One region of the Serratia sp. K1WW1 genome, then DNA from elsewhere that is predicted to be linked to it. Evidence: predicted binding sites of a transcription regulator. Region 1 holds the regulator's gene; each other region holds the start of a gene.
The links. The regulator sigma-54, encoded in region 1, starts transcription at its own class of promoters, with help from an activator protein. The targets are predictions, from matches to a motif close to GTTGGCACANNTTTCGCTNT.
Positions count from the first base shown of each region.

Region 2: glnK (P-II family nitrogen regulator) is a predicted target of sigma-54. The motif match lies at 1,791-1,810, and genes of this name have one in related genera.
Region 3: hypA (hydrogenase maturation nickel metallochaperone HypA) is a predicted target of sigma-54. The motif match lies at 2,327-2,346, and genes of this name have one in related genera.
Region 4: glnA (glutamate--ammonia ligase) is a predicted target of sigma-54. The motif match lies at 1,838-1,857, and genes of this name have one in related genera.

Region 1 covers NZ_CM147697.1:676,161-680,628, reverse strand. Annotated here, with positions in the region: gene lptA (lipopolysaccharide ABC transporter substrate-binding protein LptA) at 1-372, shown strand, start outside; gene lptB (LPS export ABC transporter ATP-binding protein) at 379-1,104, shown strand; gene rpoN (RNA polymerase factor sigma-54) at 1,156-2,592, shown strand; gene hpf (ribosome hibernation promoting factor) at 2,616-2,903, shown strand; gene ptsN (PTS IIA-like nitrogen regulatory protein PtsN) at 3,109-3,570, shown strand; gene rapZ (RNase adapter RapZ) at 3,700-4,468, shown strand, end outside.
Region 2 covers NZ_CM147697.1:4,515,681-4,520,148, reverse strand. Annotated here, with positions in the region: gene ACX9GU_RS20510 (SmdB family multidrug efflux ABC transporter permease/ATP-binding protein) at 1-1,588, shown strand, start outside; gene glnK (P-II family nitrogen regulator) at 1,862-2,200, shown strand; gene amtB (ammonium transporter AmtB) at 2,238-3,524, shown strand; gene tesB (acyl-CoA thioesterase II) at 3,578-4,441, opposite strand.
Region 3 covers NZ_CM147697.1:3,689,692-3,694,159, forward strand. Annotated here, with positions in the region: gene flhA (formate hydrogenlyase transcriptional activator FlhA) at 1-1,491, opposite strand, end outside; gene hybG (hydrogenase maturation factor HybG) at 1,631-1,924, opposite strand; gene hypA (hydrogenase maturation nickel metallochaperone HypA) at 1,940-2,284, opposite strand; gene hydN (electron transport protein HydN) at 3,042-3,584, shown strand; gene ACX9GU_RS16720 (4Fe-4S dicluster domain-containing protein) at 3,616-4,236, shown strand; gene hyfB (hydrogenase 4 subunit B) at 4,239-4,468, shown strand, end outside.
Region 4 covers NZ_CM147697.1:5,937,497-5,941,964, forward strand. Annotated here, with positions in the region: gene typA (ribosome-dependent GTPase TypA) at 1-1,566, opposite strand, end outside; gene glnA (glutamate--ammonia ligase) at 1,937-3,346, shown strand; gene glnL (nitrogen regulation protein NR(II)) at 3,555-4,468, shown strand, end outside.

The DNA of each region.
Region 1 (4,468 bases):
AACGTGGTGATCAAGCAGGGCACCATCGAGATCAAGGCCGACAAGGTCGTGGTCACGCGCCCGGGTGGCGATCAGAATAAAACCTATATTGAAGCGTTCGGCAATCCGGTAACCTTCTACCAGATGCAGGACAACGGCAAGCCGGTGAAAGGCCATGCGCAGAAAGTTCGTTACGACGTCGCGCCGCAGCTGATCACCCTCACCGGCAACGCCTATCTGGAACAGCTCGATAGCAACGTGAAGGGCGACCGTATTACCTATCTGGTGCCACAGCAGCAGATGCAGGCGTTCAGCGATAAAGGCAAACGCGTGACCACGGTTCTGGTGCCATCACAGTTGCAAGACAAAAACGGTCAAAAGAAGAGTAACTAATTACTTATGGCAACACTCATCGCAGAAAACCTGGCGAAAGCCTACAAAGGCCGCAAAGTCGTTGAAGACGTGAGCCTGAAAGTGAAATCTGGCGAGATCGTCGGCCTGCTGGGGCCAAACGGTGCCGGTAAGACCACCACTTTCTACATGGTGGTCGGCATCGTTCAGCGCGACGCCGGGCGCATCGTGATCGATGACGAAGATATCAGTATCCTGCCGCTGCACGCCCGCGCACGCCGCGGTATCGGCTACCTGCCGCAGGAAGCCTCTATCTTCCGCCGCCTGAGTGTTTACGACAACCTGATGGCGGTGCTGGAGATCCGTAACGATCTCACCAGTGAGCAGCGCAACGATCGGGCTATCGAGCTGCTGGAAGAGTTTCATATCTCCCACCTGCGTGACAACCTGGGCCAATCGCTTTCCGGTGGTGAACGCCGCCGCGTGGAGATTGCCCGTGCGTTGGCCGCCAACCCGAAATTTATCCTGCTGGATGAACCTTTCGCCGGGGTTGACCCGATTTCCGTTATCGATATCAAGAAAATCATCGAGCACCTGCGCGACAGCGGCCTTGGCGTGCTGATCACCGATCATAACGTGCGCGAGACGCTGGACGTGTGCGAACGTGCCTATATCGTCAGCCAGGGCAAACTGATTGCCCACGGCACGCCGGACGCCATCCTGGCCGATGAGCAGGTGAAACGCGTTTATCTGGGCGAAGAGTTCCGCCTGTAGGTTCCAGCGGCAGGCCCAACAGGCCGCCGTTAACGGAAGTAGCAGAAGATTATGAAGCAAGGTTTGCAACTCAGGCTCAGCCAGCAACTGGCCATGACCCCCCAACTTCAGCAGGCGATCCGCCTGTTGCAGCTGTCCACGCTTGAGCTCCAGCAGGAGATCCAACTGGCGCTAGAGAGCAACCCGCTGCTTGAACAGACCGAAGACCAGCACGAAGAGATAGACACCAAAGAAAGCGTCGAGACCGAAGGGCTAGACACCCGCGAAGCGCTGGAACAGAAGGACATGCCCGAAGAGCTGCCTCTGGATGCCACCTGGGATGAGATCTATACCGCGGGCACCCCTTCCGGCACCGGTACCGACTATGGCGATGACGAACTGCCGGTCTATCAGGGCGAAACCACGCAAACGCTGCAGGACTACCTGATGTGGCAAGTGGATCTGACGCCGTTCTCTGACACCGATGCTGCCATCGCCACCTCGATCGTCGACGCTGTCGATGACACCGGCTATCTCACCGTACCGCTGGAAGACATTCTGGAGAGTATGGGTGACGATAATGTGACGATGGACGAGGTCGAAGCGGTATTGAAGCGCGTACAGCGTTTTGATCCGGTCGGCGTCGCGGCGCGCGATCTGCGTGACTGCCTGTTGATCCAGCTTTCCCAGTACGCCAAAGACACGCCCTATCTGGCGGAAGCCCGCCTGATCGTCAGCGAGCATCTGGATTTGCTGGCCAACCACGACTTTCGCAGCCTGATGCGAACAACTCGCTTAAAAGAAGATACACTGAAAGAAGCGATGGTGTTGATCCACTCGCTCGATCCGCGCCCTGGGCAGTCGATCAATACCGGTGAATCCGAGTATGTCATCCCGGACGTGCTGGTGCGCAAGGTGCAGGACAAGTGGGTGGTAGAGCTTAATGCAGACAGCATCCCACGGCTGAAAATCAACCAGCAATATGCGGCACTGGGCAACACGGTGCGCAACGATGCCGACGGCCAGTATATCCGCAGCAATTTGCAGGAAGCGAAGTGGCTGATCAAGAGCCTGGAAAGCCGCAACGACACGCTGCTCAAGGTGACCCGCTGTATTGTCGAACAGCAGGAGGCGTTCTTTGAACAGGGTGCAGAATTTATGAAGCCCATGGTGCTGGCGGATATCGCCCAGGCCGTGGAAATGCATGAATCGACAATCTCACGCGTGACGACGCAGAAGTTCCTGCACAGCCCGCGTGGTATTTTCGAATTGAAGTATTTCTTCTCCAGCCATGTGAATACCGACAGCGGTGGCGAAGCCTCCTCTACGGCGATCCGGGCGTTAGTGAAGAAATTGATCGCGGCGGAAAACCCTGCCAAACCGCTTAGCGACAGCAAGCTGACCACCATGCTTTCCGATCAGGGGATCATGGTGGCGCGGCGCACCGTTGCCAAGTACCGAGAGTCTTTGTCCATCCCGCCGTCCAACCAGCGTAAACAGTTGGTTTGACCTCTATAGAGAAGGAAGACATTATGCAGCTCAACATTACCGGACACCACGTCGAAGTCACCGAACCCATGCGTGAGTTCGTCAACACCAAGTTTGCCAAACTCGAGCAGTATTTTGACCGCATTAACCAGGTATATGTCGTACTCAGTGTGGAAAAAGTGCAGCAGATTGCGGAAGCAACGGTGCATGTGAATGGGGGCGAGTTGCACGCCACCTCGGAAAAAGAAGATATGTATGCCGCAATTGACTGCCTGATCGACAAACTGGCGCGTCAATTGAACAAACATAAAGACAAACTAAAGCAACACTGACATTCTGGGCCGTTATGCGATGCGTAATGGCCCACATCGTAGTCGCATTGGCTACACGGCAACCCTCGGCGCAGCACCTGTATAGGTATGCGCCGATCAGCCATCAGGGTTAAACAGGCGAAAAACCGTTTGATGAAGGTTCCCAATGCAGGCCCATCGCGGGCAGGCAAGAAAGCGACAGGACACGGTTTTAAGTGAAGATGAGATGAACAACGAAATAATGCAATTAAGCTCGGTGTTAAACATCGAGTGCACCAGAAGCTCGGTACACTGCACCAGCAAGAAACGGGCTTTGGAAATTATCAGCGAGCTGGCGGCCAAGCAGCTTAACCTACCTTCGCAGGTGGTGTTTGACGCAGTACTCACCCGGGAACGTATGGGCAGTACCGGTATCGGCAACGGTATCGCGATCCCACACGGCAAACTGGAAGAGGACACATTGCGGGCCGTTGGCGTGTTTATCCGCCTTGAGCAACCTATCGCCTTTGATGCCATTGATAATCAACCGGTCGATCTGCTGTTCGCCTTGCTGGTACCGGCCGATCAATGTAAAACTCATTTGCATACGCTGTCGCTGGTCGCCAAACGGCTGGCCGACAAAACCGTGTGCCGCCGCCTGCGCGCAGCGCTGAGCGACGAAGAGCTGTATCAGATCATCACCGAGTAACCAGCGGCTGGCGTGACTTTCCGCCATGAAAACGCTACTGTTTTACTTACGATATATCCGGGCCGTGGCCCGGATAATAGATCCTAACGGTGGCGATGAGCGCCATTGAGATGCCAGGGGAGTTACCACATGGTGCTGATGATTGTCAGCGGCCGTTCCGGTTCGGGGAAATCCGTCGCCTTGCGGGCGTTGGAAGACATGGGTTTTTACTGCGTTGATAACCTGCCCGTGGTGTTGTTGCCACAGCTGGCCCAGACGCTGGCCGAACGTAATAGCTCCGCTGCGGTAAGCATCGACGTCCGTAACATGCCGGAATCGCCGGAAGTGTTTGAATATGCCATGACCCAGCTGCCGGAGAGCTTCACGCCGCAACTGCTGTTCCTTGATGCCGATCGCAACACCCTGATCCGCCGCTACAGCGACACCCGTCGCCTGCATCCTCTCTCTGCCAAGAACCTGTCGCTGGAAAGCGCGATCGATGAAGAAAGCGATCTGCTTGAGCCACTGCGTTCCCGTGCCGATCTGATTATCGATACCTCGGAAATGTCGGTGCACGAGTTGGCGGAAATGCTGCGTACCCGTCTGTTGGGCAAACGCGAACGCGAGCTGACGATGGTGTTCGAATCCTTCGGCTTCAAGCACGGTATTCCGATCGATGCCGATTACGTGTTCGACGTACGTTTCCTGCCCAACCCGCACTGGGACCCTAAACTGCGCCCGATGACCGGTCTGGATAAGCCCGTGGCCTCGTTCCTCGATCGCCACACCGAAGTGCACAACTTCATCTACCAGACCCGTAGCTATCTGGAACAGTGGCTGCCGATGCTGGAGACCAACAACCGCAGCTATCTAACCGTCGCCATTGGCTGTACCGGCGGTAAGCACCGTTCGGTGTACG
Region 2 (4,468 bases), 2.1 Mb from region 1:
CAGCTCCCTGGCGGTAGCTTATATCCTGCTGGAACTGCTCGCTGCGGCGTTGCACTATTTCCAGGCCATCCTGTTTAATCGGGTGGCGGTTGGGGTGGTACAACGGTTGCGCACCGACGTGATGGACGCGGCTCTGCGTCAACCGCTGAGCGCGTTTGATACCCAGCCTGTCGGGCAATTGATCTCGCGGGTAACCAACGATACCGAAGTGATCAAAGATCTGTATGTGATGGTGGTGTCCACGGTACTGAAAAGTGCGGCGCTGATCGGGGCGATGCTGGTGGCGATGTTCAGCCTGGACTGGCGTATGGCACTGGTAGCGATCTGCATCTTCCCGGCGGTGCTGGTGGTGATGGGGATCTATCAATATTACAGCACGCCGATCGTGCGGCGGATGCGTAGCTACCTGGCGGATATCAACGACGGCTTCAACGAAGTGATCAGCGGCATGGGGGTGATCCAGCAGTTCCGTCAGCAGATCCGTTTTGGCGAGCGCATGAGTGCGGCCAGCCGCTCGCATTACACCGCCCGGATGCAGACGCTGCGCCTGGATGGTTTTCTGTTACGGCCACTGCTTAGCCTGTTCTCTGCCTTGGTTCTATGTGGCCTGTTGATGCTGTTTGGCTTCAGCGGTGAAGGCGCGATTGGCGTGGGGGTGCTATATGCCTTCATCAACTATCTTGGTCGTTTGAACGAACCGTTGATTGAGCTGACCGCCCAACAATCGATATTGCAGCAGGCCGTGGTGGCCGGTGAACGTATTTTCGAGCTGATGGATCGCAGCCAGCAGAGCTATGGCAGTGACGATCGCCCGTTGGCGAGTGGCCGTATCGATATCAGCGACCTGAGCTTTGCCTACCGCAGCGACAAAAAAGTGCTGCAAAATATCTCGTTGCAGGTGCCGTCACGGGGTTTTGTTGCCCTGGTTGGCCATACCGGCAGCGGAAAGAGCACCCTGGCTAACCTGTTGATGGGCTATTACCCGCTGAGCGAAGGGGAAATTCGTCTGGATGGCCGCCCGTTGTCCAGCCTTTCACATCGTACCCTGCGCCAAGGCATTGCCATGGTGCAGCAAGATCCGGTGGTGATGGCGGAGTCGGTGCTGGCGAACGTCACGCTTGGTCGCTCTATCGGTGAAGAGGCGGTCTGGCAGGCGCTGGAAACGGTGCAACTGGGTGAACTGGTGCGTAGCTTCCCACAGGGCATCCATACGCGCCTGGGGGAGCAGGGGAATAATCTGTCCGTAGGACAGAAGCAGTTGTTGGCCTTGGCGCGCGTGCTGGTCCAGGCACCGCAGATCCTGATCCTGGATGAAGCGACCGCCAATATAGATTCCGGCACCGAGCAGGCGATCCAACGCGCCTTACGGCTGATCCGCGAGCAGACGACGCTGGTGGTGATCGCCCACCGCCTTTCAACCATTGTTGATGCCGACTCTATTCTGGTACTGCATCGCGGTCATGCCGTGGAGCAGGGGAACCATCAGCAGTTGTTGGCACAGCAGGGCCGCTACTACCAGATGTATCAGCTACAGCTGGTGGGTGAAGAGTTGGCTGCTACGACGCGCGACGAAACTCAGCCCGCATAATCTTAAACAAGGGCTCCGCTCCAGGAGCCCGCACCACCAACAGGCAATAGCGCTTTTCGACTCCCTCCTACTGCACTTTCCCAACGCGTAATGCACCAAAAAGGTGCGCTATCTCCAGGCGGCGATCTCTGCTTTCGTCCAGCGCTGGCCTCTGATTGTGGGGGTCTCTATATAATTAATTGAATTTAAATAAAAAATAATTTGTGGCACAGCCTTTGCTTTATATGACTCGTACCGGGGGTAAGTTTTTGGGCTTAATCGTGGAGAGGCAATATGAAGCTGGTTACCGTGGTGATCAAACCATTCAAGTTAGAGGACGTGCGTGAAGCCTTATCCTCTGTAGGTATTCAGGGGCTGACCGTAACCGAAGTCAAAGGCTTTGGCCGCCAGAAGGGTCATGCCGAGCTCTATCGCGGAGCAGAGTACAGCGTCAATTTCTTACCTAAGGTCAAAATTGATATCGCTATTGCCGATGACCAACTGGATGAAGTGGTTGATGTGATTAGCAAGGCGGCCTACACCGGCAAGATCGGTGACGGCAAAATTTTCGTTGCCGAATTGCAACGTGTGATTCGAATTCGTACCGGCGAAACCGACGAAGCGGCTCTGTGATCGCAGGCTCAGTCAACTGAATGGGGATGGATTGATAATGAAAAGACTGTTATCCACGTTGGGCCTGAGTTTGGTAACCCTGGTTCCTTCTTTGGCTCTGGCCGCTCCGGCGGTGGCAGACAAGGCGGACAACGCCTTTATGATGATTTGCACAGCGCTGGTGCTGTTTATGACCTTACCGGGCGTGGCACTGTTTTACGGCGGCCTGCTGCGCTCGAAGAACGTCCTCTCAATGTTGACTCAGGTGACCGTCACCTTTGCCCTGGTCTGTGTGCTGTGGGTCATTTACGGCTACAGCCTGGCGTTCAGCGAAGGTAACGCCTTCTTCGGTGGCTTCCAGACGGTGATGCTCAAAGGGATCGGGATAGATAGCCTGACCGGCACCTTTAGCCAGATGATCCACGTGGCGTTCCAGTGCTCCTTTGCCTGTATTACCGTGGCGTTGGTGGTGGGCGGCTTTGCCGAACGTATCCGCTTCTCTGCGGTGGTTATTTTTGCTGCCATCTGGTTCACGATTTCCTACCTGCCGATTGCGCATATGGTTTGGGGCGGTGGTTTCCTGGCAGCCGACGGCGCGTTGGACTTTGCGGGCGGTACCGTGGTGCATATCAACGCCGCGAGCGCTGGTCTGGTAGGGGCCTATCTGTTGGGTAAACGTGCCGGCTATGGCAAAGAGGCCTTCAAGCCACACAACCTGCCGATGGTATTTACCGGAGCCTCGATCCTGTATATCGGCTGGTTTGGCTTCAATGCCGGCTCGGCCAGTGCGGCCAACGGTATTGCGGCGCTGGCGTTCCTCAACACGGTAATAGCCACTGCCGGTGCAATCCTCTCCTGGACCTTTGCCGAGTGGGTCGTGCGCGGTAAACCTTCTCTGCTGGGAGCCTGCTCGGGCTGTATCGCGGGTCTGGTTGCGATTACGCCAGCGGCGGGTACCGTGGGGGTAGGTGGTGCGCTGATTATTGGCCTGGTAGGCGGTGTCGCGGGGCTGTGGGGTGTGGTTACGCTGAAGAAATGGCTGAAAGTTGACGACACCTGCGATGTGTTTGGTGTGCACGGGGTGTGCGGTATCGTTGGCTGTCTGTTGACCGGCGTCTTTACTGCCTCATCACTGGGCGGAACGGGCTACGCCGCTGGCGTCACCATGGGACATCAGGTGTGGATCCAGTTGTTGAGCGTTGTTGTGACGCTGGTGTGGTCAAGCGTGGCCGCGTTTATCGCCTTTAAGGTCGCCGGGGCCGTGGTGGGGCTGCGCGTACCGGAAGAGCAGGAACGCGAAGGCCTGGATGTAAACAGCCACGGCGAGAATGCTTACAACCAGTAAAATATGTTGAATTAAACCCTGAGGGGGGGATGGAAACATCGCCCCTTTTTCATTTAAATATCGCGCTTGCGGATCACGCCTTCTTGCACCGTCGTCGCTACCAGCACACCGTCGCGGGTGTAGAACTGGCCGCGCACAAAGCCACGGGCACCGGAGGCTGAGGTGCTTTCTACCGCATACAGCAGCCAATCGTCCATGCGGAACGGACGGTGGAACCACATGGAATGGTCAATGGTCGCCACCTGCATTCCCGGCTCGAGGAAACCGACGCCATGCGGCTGTAGCGCCGTCAGCAGGAAGTGAAAGTCAGAGGCGTAGCCAAGCAGATACTGATGGATCCGCAGGTCGTCCGGCATGGTGCCATTGGCGCGGAACCAGACATGGCGATAAGGTTCTTCCACGCTGCCCTTCAACGGGTTGTGGAATTTCACCGGGCGCATTTCGATCGGCTTCGGGCCAATGAACTTGTCGCGCACCTTTTCCGGCAGCATATGCGACAGCTTTTGTGCAATTTCTGACTCCGACATCAATCCTTCCGGCGGTGGGACATCCGGCATGGTGTTTTGATGTTCAAAACCTTGCTCGGGGCTTTGGAAAGAGGCCGTCATGTAGAAAATGGGTTTGCCATTTTGAATGGCGCTAACGCGGCGCGCGCTGAAGCTATTGCCGTCGCGCAGGGTTTCTACGTCATAAACAATCGGTTTACTGCTATCCCCAGGGCGCAGGAAATAGCTGTGGAAGGAGTGAACGATACGCTCCGCAGGAACGGTTTGCTTGGCAGCATACAGCGCCTGGCCGACCACCTGACCGCCAAAGACCTGGCGTAACCCCAGATCTTCGCTTTGGCCACGAAATAAACCTTCTTCAATTTTTTCCAAATCCAGCAGTTCGAGGAGGTTGTGCAGTGCCTGGCTCATAAAGTGGCGATCCTTTTAGTCATCATG
Region 3 (4,468 bases), 3.0 Mb from region 1:
CCGCTCCTGTAACACCCGCAGTAGCTTGGGTTGCAGCTCAATGGGGATTTCTCCCACTTCATCAAGGAATAGCGTCCCCTTCTCCGCCAGTTCAAAACGGCCCATGCGTTGGGTGGAGGCGCCGGTAAACGAGCCTTTTTCATGGCCAAACAGGTCGCTTTCCAACAGGCCCGCAGGCATCACCGCACAATTCATTTTCACCATGCGCTGGTCACGCCGTTCGCTCAGGTTATGGATCGCTCGCGCAATCAGCTCCTTGCCGGTACCCGTTTCCCCGAGGATCAGCACCGAACAGTCGCTTTTAGCCACGATTTCGACCTGTTTGAGTACCGCAGACATCCCCGCGCTACGCCCGACAATCTCGCTCAGGTCGGGATGATTGACGTTGATCTGCTCGGCCAGATACAGGTTTTCATGCACCAGGCTCTCTTTGAGCCGGTTGATCTCCTGGCAGGCCAACGCGTTATCCACTGCGATGGCAATACGCTCGGCAATCTGTTGCAGCACCCGTAAGTTGGCCGCGTTAAAGCCATCTGCCTGGCATTGCGCCAGCTTCAGCACGCCCAGCTTCTTTTGGCCGAATATCAGCGGCAATACGCACAATGCCTCGATCCTACCCTGTGATATATCAAACAGCCGACGTTCATAACCGGAAAGCTGCTCAGCATTTTTCAGGTTCAACAGCAGCATTTCGCCGCTGCGCATCACCCGTTCGGTTAAGGTGCCTGCCAATGCCACGTTGTACTGCTGACGTTCGGCAGTATTGTTGTTCAGATAGTGGGTGGAGTAGATGGTGAGCTGCTCGGCGTGGTTACTGCGTAATACGATGCTGATGGCATCACTGTTGAAAAAGTGGTGAATTTTCTCCGAGATCTCCCCCATGACATCATCCAGATCCAGCTTTGACAGCACCGCATTGGTGACATCCACCAAGATGCGATAGTCATCCAGCTCATGACGCAACTGGTGCTGTTGCCGTTGCGCGTTTTCCAACAAAACGATCTGCTGCGTGGCCAGCGCCACCACTTCCATCAGCGTTTGCAACTGCACCAGGCTGGCATCGCTGAACGGCTCGCTTCCGCTACGCAGTAATTCACAGCCACCGAGCGGCCGCCCACCCGCATGTAGCGGCATCAAACAGTATTGGTTGAAGGGAGGATGCAACTTCAGGGCGCGGATTTGCGGATAGCGATCGTGCAGCTCATCGGCCTGCCAGCGCTGGGGTAACGAGCTGTGTTGAAAGCGGCTGACCGGACCATTCGCCAGCAGCGTTTCGTCCTGATAATTTACCGGCTGCTGCGCTTGATCCAGCCCGTGAAAACTCACCCGTTCACTGTGCGGATCAAATAGGACCAACGCGACGCTGTCGGCCAATTGCATGCGCTGCAATACCTGACGCAATTGCAGTAACAGATCGATGAAATTATGCTGCCCGAGCAGCATGCGCGTAATTTCGAGCAGGTCTTGTTGTTCTAAGCGTACAGTCGACATGGTTTATCACTTGTCTGAGTCACGAAGATTATTGCCAGCGAACATCCTCACAAAGAGTAAGGTTTGTTAATGGTAATTTCTCCCGACCGGATCAACAAAACACCGCAACAGGAATATCATTTGCCGGGGATAGCACAATTTATCGCCGCTCCTGGTCGCCTTCGCCTGCCAAGAACAGCGCGACGTCCTGCTCCACTTCCCCCATTGCTTGCAGTGCCGACAAGGTTTCCTGCGCTTCTTGCTCATCCAGGCGGCTCATGGCAAAGCCAACATGGATCAACACCCAGCTACCGATTAGCGCTTCTGGCGGTTCATCGTCCTGGCACACCAGGGCAATATTCACTTCTCGTTGCACACCACAGACGTCGACCCAGGCGTGCTGGGGTTGGTTTGCGTCCAGCGCCACAACCTTACCGGGAATGCCTATACACATGCCTTTTCCTCTTGGTTATTCAATTTCCAGGCGCTTGAGTTGCAAGCCATCATCGGCCTGCACCCGCAGGTTGCGCCCGCCGCATTGCGGGCAGACCAAGATCTGGGGAACCAGCAGTTGCACATCCGCCCGGCAGTCGTGACACCAGCACTGTGCCTGTTGTTCGAGCAGATGCAGCTCGCAGCCTTCGGCTAAGGTGCCGCGACAAACCATGTCGAAGCAGAACCGCAGCGACTCCGCCTCCACGCAGGAAAATGCGCCGATCTCAAACCAGACGGCGGTAATGCGCCGGGCATGATTTTGCCGGGCGTGTTGCTGCATGATTTCCATCGCATGATGGCACAGGGTTATTTCATGCATCTGGGCTCCGTTGTTCGGCGATTATTAACCGATGCTTCAGCTAGTGCAATTACGGTGCCAAGGTGATCCCATGGCCCCTCACCCTAACCCTCTCCCACAGGGAGAGGGGACCGATCGAGTTAGGCTGAAAGTATCGTGATCCTTCATAAGCACCGGCTGATTCACCTTGGTTAAAGGGGCGATCGAGGTTACTGATATGACAGCCCTTCTCCCCAAGGAAAGGGGACCGATCGAGTTAGGCTGAAAGTGTCGTGATCCTTCATAAGCACCGGCTGATTCACCTTGGTTAAAGGGGCGATCGAGGTTACTAATATGACAGCCCTTCTCCCCAAGGAAAGGGGACCGATCGAGTTAGGCTGAAAGTGTCGTGATCCTTCATAAGCGCTGACTGACTCACCTTGGTTAAAGGGGGCGATCGAGATTGCTGATATGACAGCCCTTCTCCCAACAGAGTAGGGGCTATCAGCTCCCTCTCCCTGTGGGAGAGGGTTGGGGTGAGGGGCAAACCGTCATTTTTGCTACCGATTTCGACAAAAATGACGAAGTGACGACGCCAACCCAGTCGGAACGTGACGAATATCCCCTCCCGCTTCGTCGTTTATGCCCATCCGCCGTTCATGCGCGGCATATAAAATCCCAACCACCTGTTTTATATCCATTTATTACGCTTGGCACGTTTTGTGTATAGCTAACGGCAGCACAGACTCTAAGGCTCGCCGCCTGGAGTTTAACGATGGAAGGTAATCAGGAGTGACTGATGAACAGGTTTATCATGGCCGATCCGCAAAAATGCATCGGCTGCCGTACTTGTGAGATCGCCTGCGTAGTGGCCCATAGCCAAAACCAGGATGTCTCGGCACTGGATGCCGCCAACTTCACGCCTCGCCTGCATCTGCTGAAAGGCGGCAATGTCAGCACCGTGGTGCTGTGTCGTCAATGTGATGATGCCCCCTGCGCCAGCGTTTGTCCCAACGGGGCCATCAGCCAGAGCGACGGCATGGTCAAGGTCACGCAGGAGCGTTGCATCGGCTGTAAAGCCTGCGTCATGGCTTGCCCATACGGAGTGATGGAAGTGATCACCCGCCCGGTGGCCCATCAGGGTAATGCCTTGATGTTCCCCGCCGCCGAGAAAGCGGAAGCGCACAAGTGCGATCTCTGCACCGGACGTGCCAATGGCCCGGCCTGTATGGAATTTTGCCCCACCGATGCGTTGCTCTGTGTAGACCAACAGCTGCTGCAAAAAATGAACGCAGAAAAACGCCGCCGCGCCGCCCTCAACCCACTGTCGTTGGCGATGTAAGCATGAACCGCTTTCTGTCGGAGGAACGGCCATGAACCGCTTTGTTATTGCGGAGCCTCAACACTGTATCGGATGCAATACCTGCATGGCTGCCTGTACCGAGGTGCATAAGGCCGAAGGGCTTCAGTCGCATCCCAGGCTGACGGTGACGCGCGTCGGAGAGCAAACGGCACCGATGCTTTGCCGCCAATGTGAAGATGCCCCTTGCGCGCGCGTTTGCCCGGTCAACGCCATCACGCACGGCGAGCACGCCATCGAACTGAACGAGACCCTGTGCATTGGCTGCAAGCTGTGTGGCCTGGCCTGCCCGTTCGGTGCAATCACGCCTGCGGGCAGCGGACCAGTCAATATCCCGTCGATGTTTGAGCAGTACGTCCCGGCAGAACTGCTGCCCGACGTGCCAACCAGCCCCGCAAGCCAATCGCCCTATCTGTCCTGGAATGCCGGGATCAAAACGGTGGCGGTGAAGTGCGATCTCTGCGCGTTCCTCGCCGATGGGCCGGAATGCGTGCGCATCTGCCCAACCAATGCCTTGCATATCGTCGATGAGCAGCAGCTTGAGCAGGAAGCGCAGGCCCGACGTTTGGCGCGAGCCGGCCAGGTCGCGATCGGCTGGCCATCCTCTCCTTCTCTCGTCAGGGGGCAGAAATAAACATGGACTCTCTCACTCTACTGCTGTGGGCTTTGGTGATTTATGTCGCCGGTGGCGTGTTATCACTACTGCTGTTTCGCCGGGAGCGCCTCGCCATTTTGCTGGCAGGCATCAGCGCGATGATCGGCGGCCTGTTAGGGCTATGCAGCGCCGTTCCCGTCCTGTTAAGCGGGCAAACCCTCACCTTCTCCACCCCTGGCCTGTTCTCGTTTGCCGCCTTTGTGGTGCGCAT
Region 4 (4,468 bases), 710 kb from region 1:
CTGGCCTTCATACACTTCAGCACCGTGGCCCAGGAACAGCTTGCCGCGATCTTGCAGGCCGTACAGAGCGAACGCTACCGCTTTGCCCTGGCCGTTAGAGATCAGCACGCCGTTCTGACGCTGGCCCACTTCGCCCGGACGCACATCGTCGTAGTGGCTGAAGGTGGAGTACAGCAGACCGGTACCAGAAGTCATGGTCATGAATTCGTTACGGAAACCGATCAGGCCACGGCTTGGGATCACGTAGTCAAGACGCACACGGCCCTTGCCATCTGGATCCATGTTTTTCAGGTCAGCTTTACGCTCACCCATCGCCTGCATCACAGAACCCTGGTGCTGTTCTTCGATGTCCAGCGTCACGTTCTCGAACGGCTCTTGCTTGCGGCCATCGATTTCGCGGAAGATAACTTTCGGACGGGAAACCGCCAGTTCAAAACCTTCACGACGCATGTTTTCGATCAGAACCGACAGGTGAAGCTCACCACGGCCTGAAACACGGAATGCGTCAGCATCTTCGGTTTCTTCAACGCGCAACGCCACGTTGTGTACCAGTTCCTTGTTCAGACGCTCAAGGATTTGGCGTGAAGTCACGAACTTGCCTTCTTTACCACAGAACGGTGAGGTATTGACGTTAAAGAACATGCTTACGGTAGGTTCATCAACCGACAGTGCTGGCAACGCTTCAACCGCGTTCACATCACAAATGGTGTCAGAGATGTTCAGCTCGCCCAGGCCGGTGATGGCAACGATGTCGCCCGCTTCGGCAACGGTGGCTTCGATACGTTCCAGACCCATATGGGTCAGCACTTTACCGATTTTACCGTTACGGGTTTTGCCTTCGCTGTCGATCAGGGTGATCTGCTGGTTAGGCTTGACTTTACCACGCTTGATACGGCCGATGCCGATAACGCCCACGTAGTTGTTGTAGTCCAGCTGCGAGATCTGCATCTGGAAAGGTGCTTCCAGCTCAACCTGCGGCGCAGAGACGTGATCGACAATCGCCTGGTACAGCGGAGTCATGTCTTCGGACATATCGTTATGGTCAAGACCAGCGATACCCATCAATGCGGATGCATAGATGATTGGGAAGTCGAGCTGTTCATCGGTGGCGTCCAGGTTAACGAACAGGTCGAAGACCTGATCCACAACCCAGTCAGGACGCGCGCCAGGGCGGTCAACCTTGTTGATTACCACGATCGGCTTCAGACCATTAGCAAACGCTTTCTTGGTCACGAAACGGGTTTGCGGCATTGGGCCATCCATTGCATCCACAACCAGCAGCACCGAGTCGACCATTGACATCACGCGCTCTACCTCGCCGCCGAAGTCGGCGTGTCCTGGGGTATCCACGATGTTGATGCGGTAGTCTTTCCAATTAATGGCGGTGTTTTTTGCGAGGATGGTAATCCCACGCTCTTTCTCCAAATCGTTGGAGTCCATTACGCGTTCTGTCGCTTCTGAACGCTCTCCGAAAGTACCGGATTGTTGCAGCAACTTGTCAACCAGGGTGGTCTTACCATGGTCAACGTGGGCAATAATGGCGATGTTACGCAAATTTTCGATCACAGCTTTGCCTCAGGCATTAGAAATAGCGCGCTATTGTACACGTATTAAGCGAGGTACTAAACAAGATCACAACACTCTCTTATAAACAACTGTGTACAGGCTAGTTTGTGATCCCTTTCACGGTGCAAAAAGCAGCAATCGATGATGTTTTGCACCATTCCAGTGCCCTACCCCAGGTTATTTGCACCACCATAGTGCATTGCATCGCTAATGGTGCATACTGGCAATGAGCAAAACCCGCACAAACCGGCGATTTTTTCGCTTTTTAAAAGTTGGCACAGTTTTCGCTTTAGTCTATACAAGGCAAAACAGGCCAGTTACACAGATTCGTTCCACGACGATGACAACGATAAATCCGGGAGAGTTAAGTATGTCCGCTGAACACGTTTTGACGATGCTGAATGAGCATGAAGTGAAATTCGTAGACCTGCGTTTCACTGACACCAAGGGTAAAGAGCAACACGTTACCATCCCTGCTCATCAGGTAAATGCCGACTTCTTCGAAGAAGGTAAAATGTTTGACGGCTCCTCAATCGGTGGTTGGAAGGGCATCAACGAATCTGACATGGTCCTGATGCCAGACGCCAGCACGGCGGTTCTGGATCCGTTCTTCGAAGAATCTACCCTGATCATTCGTTGTGACATCCTCGAGCCAGGCACCATGCAGGGCTACGATCGTGACCCACGCTCAATCTCCAAGCGTGCTGAAGACTTCCTGCGCTCTTCCGGCATCGCCGATACCGTGCTGTTCGGGCCAGAACCAGAGTTCTTCCTGTTTGACGACATTCGTTTCGGTAGCAGCATCCGTGGTTCTATGGTTGCTATTGATGATATCGAAGGTGCCTGGAACTCCAGCACCAAACTCGAAGGCGGCAACAAAGGCCACCGTCCAGCGGTCAAAGGCGGTTACTTCCCAGTGCCACCGGTCGACTCTTCACAGGACATCCGTTCTACCATGTGTCTGACCATGGAAGAAATGGGCCTGGTGGTTGAAGCTCACCACCACGAAGTGGCAACCGCAGGTCAGAACGAAGTGGCTACCCGCTTCAACACCATGACCAAGAAAGCCGACGAAATCCAAATCTACAAATACGTGGTTCACAACGTGGCTCACGCATTTGGCAAAACCGCGACCTTCATGCCAAAACCGATGTTCGGCGATAACGGCTCAGGTATGCACTGCCACATGTCACTGTCCAAGAACGGTACCAACCTGTTCGCTGGCGACAAGTACGGCGGCCTGTCTGAAATGGCACTGTTCTACATTGGCGGCATCATCAAACACGCTAAAGCGATCAACGCCCTGGCCAACCCGACCACCAACTCATACAAGCGTCTGGTCCCAGGCTACGAAGCGCCGGTTATGCTGGCTTACTCTGCCCGTAACCGCTCTGCGTCTATCCGTATCCCAGTGGTTGCCAGCCCGAAAGCGCGCCGTATCGAAGCTCGCTTCCCGGACCCAGCGGCTAACCCATACCTGTGTTTCGCCGCACTGCTGATGGCTGGCCTGGACGGCGTGATCAACAAGATCCACCCTGGCGATGCCATGGATAAAAACCTGTATGACCTGCCGCCGGAAGAAGAAGCTGAAATTCCAAAAGTGGCTGGCTCACTGGATGAAGCAATGGCCGCACTGAACGAAGACCGTGAATTCCTGACCCGCGGTGGCGTATTCACCGACGACGCGATCGATGCCTACATCGAACTGCGTAAAGAAGAGATGGATCGCGTGCGCATGACGCCACACCCAGTTGAGTTCGAGCTGTATTACAGCGTTTAAGTCATAGCGTTTAAGCCATACCCGCGCTGTCTACGGATGGCGCATCGCTCGCTATTTATCTAAGCCGTTTTTTTGTTGCCGTGGAAACTTTTAGCCCATCTTCGGATGGGCTTTTTTCTCCACCGTATGTTCTGCAAAACTATTTCATACCGTGATGGTTGCGGATGGAGTAGGATGGATGCACTAAAAAGGTGCAGGAGACTGCTGTATGGCAACCGGCAAGCTGCCCGATGCTGGGCAGATCCTCAATTCTCTCATCAACAGCATTTTGCTGTTGGATGACACACTGGCGATCCACTACGCCAACCCGGCGGCACAACAGCTGCTGGCACAGAGTTCTCGTAAACTTTTCGGTACACCGCTGCCCGATTTACTTGGCTATTTTTCGCTGAATATCGATCTGATGCGCGAGAGCCTACATGCTGGCCAGGGCTTTACCGATAATGAAGTGACCCTGGTGGTCGACAGCCGTGCCCATATCCTCTCCCTGACCGCTCAGGCGCTGCCAGAAGGCTTTATTCTGCTTGAGCTGGCCCCAATGGACAATCAGCGTCGCCTCAGCCAGGAGCAGTTACAGCACGCCCAACAGGTTGCGGCTCGCGATCTGGTGCGCGGCCTGGCCCATGAAATCAAAAATCCGCTCGGCGGTTTGCGGGGTGCCGCGCAGTTGCTGGCCAAAGCCTTGCCAGACCCCTCGCTGACGGAATACACCAAGGTGATCATCGAACAGGCCGATCGGCTGCGTAATCTGGTAGATCGTCTGCTAGGGCCACAGCGCCCCGGCCAACATATTACCCAGAGTATCCATCAGGTAGCGGAACGAGTCTTCCAATTGGTGTCGTTGGAGAAACCCGATAACGTCACGCTGGTGCGTGATTACGACCCTAGTCTGCCTGAGCTGGCGCACGATCCCGATCAAATCGAGCAGGTGTTGCTCAATATCACCCGCAACGCGCTGCAGGCACTGAGCGAAACCGGTGGCACCATCACGCTGCGCACGCGTACCGCGTTTCAGATCACCCTGCACGGCACCCGCTACCGGCTGGCGGCACGGATCGATGTTGAGGATGACGGCCCAGGCGTACCGGCCCAGTTGCAAGACACTCTGTTTTACCCAATGGT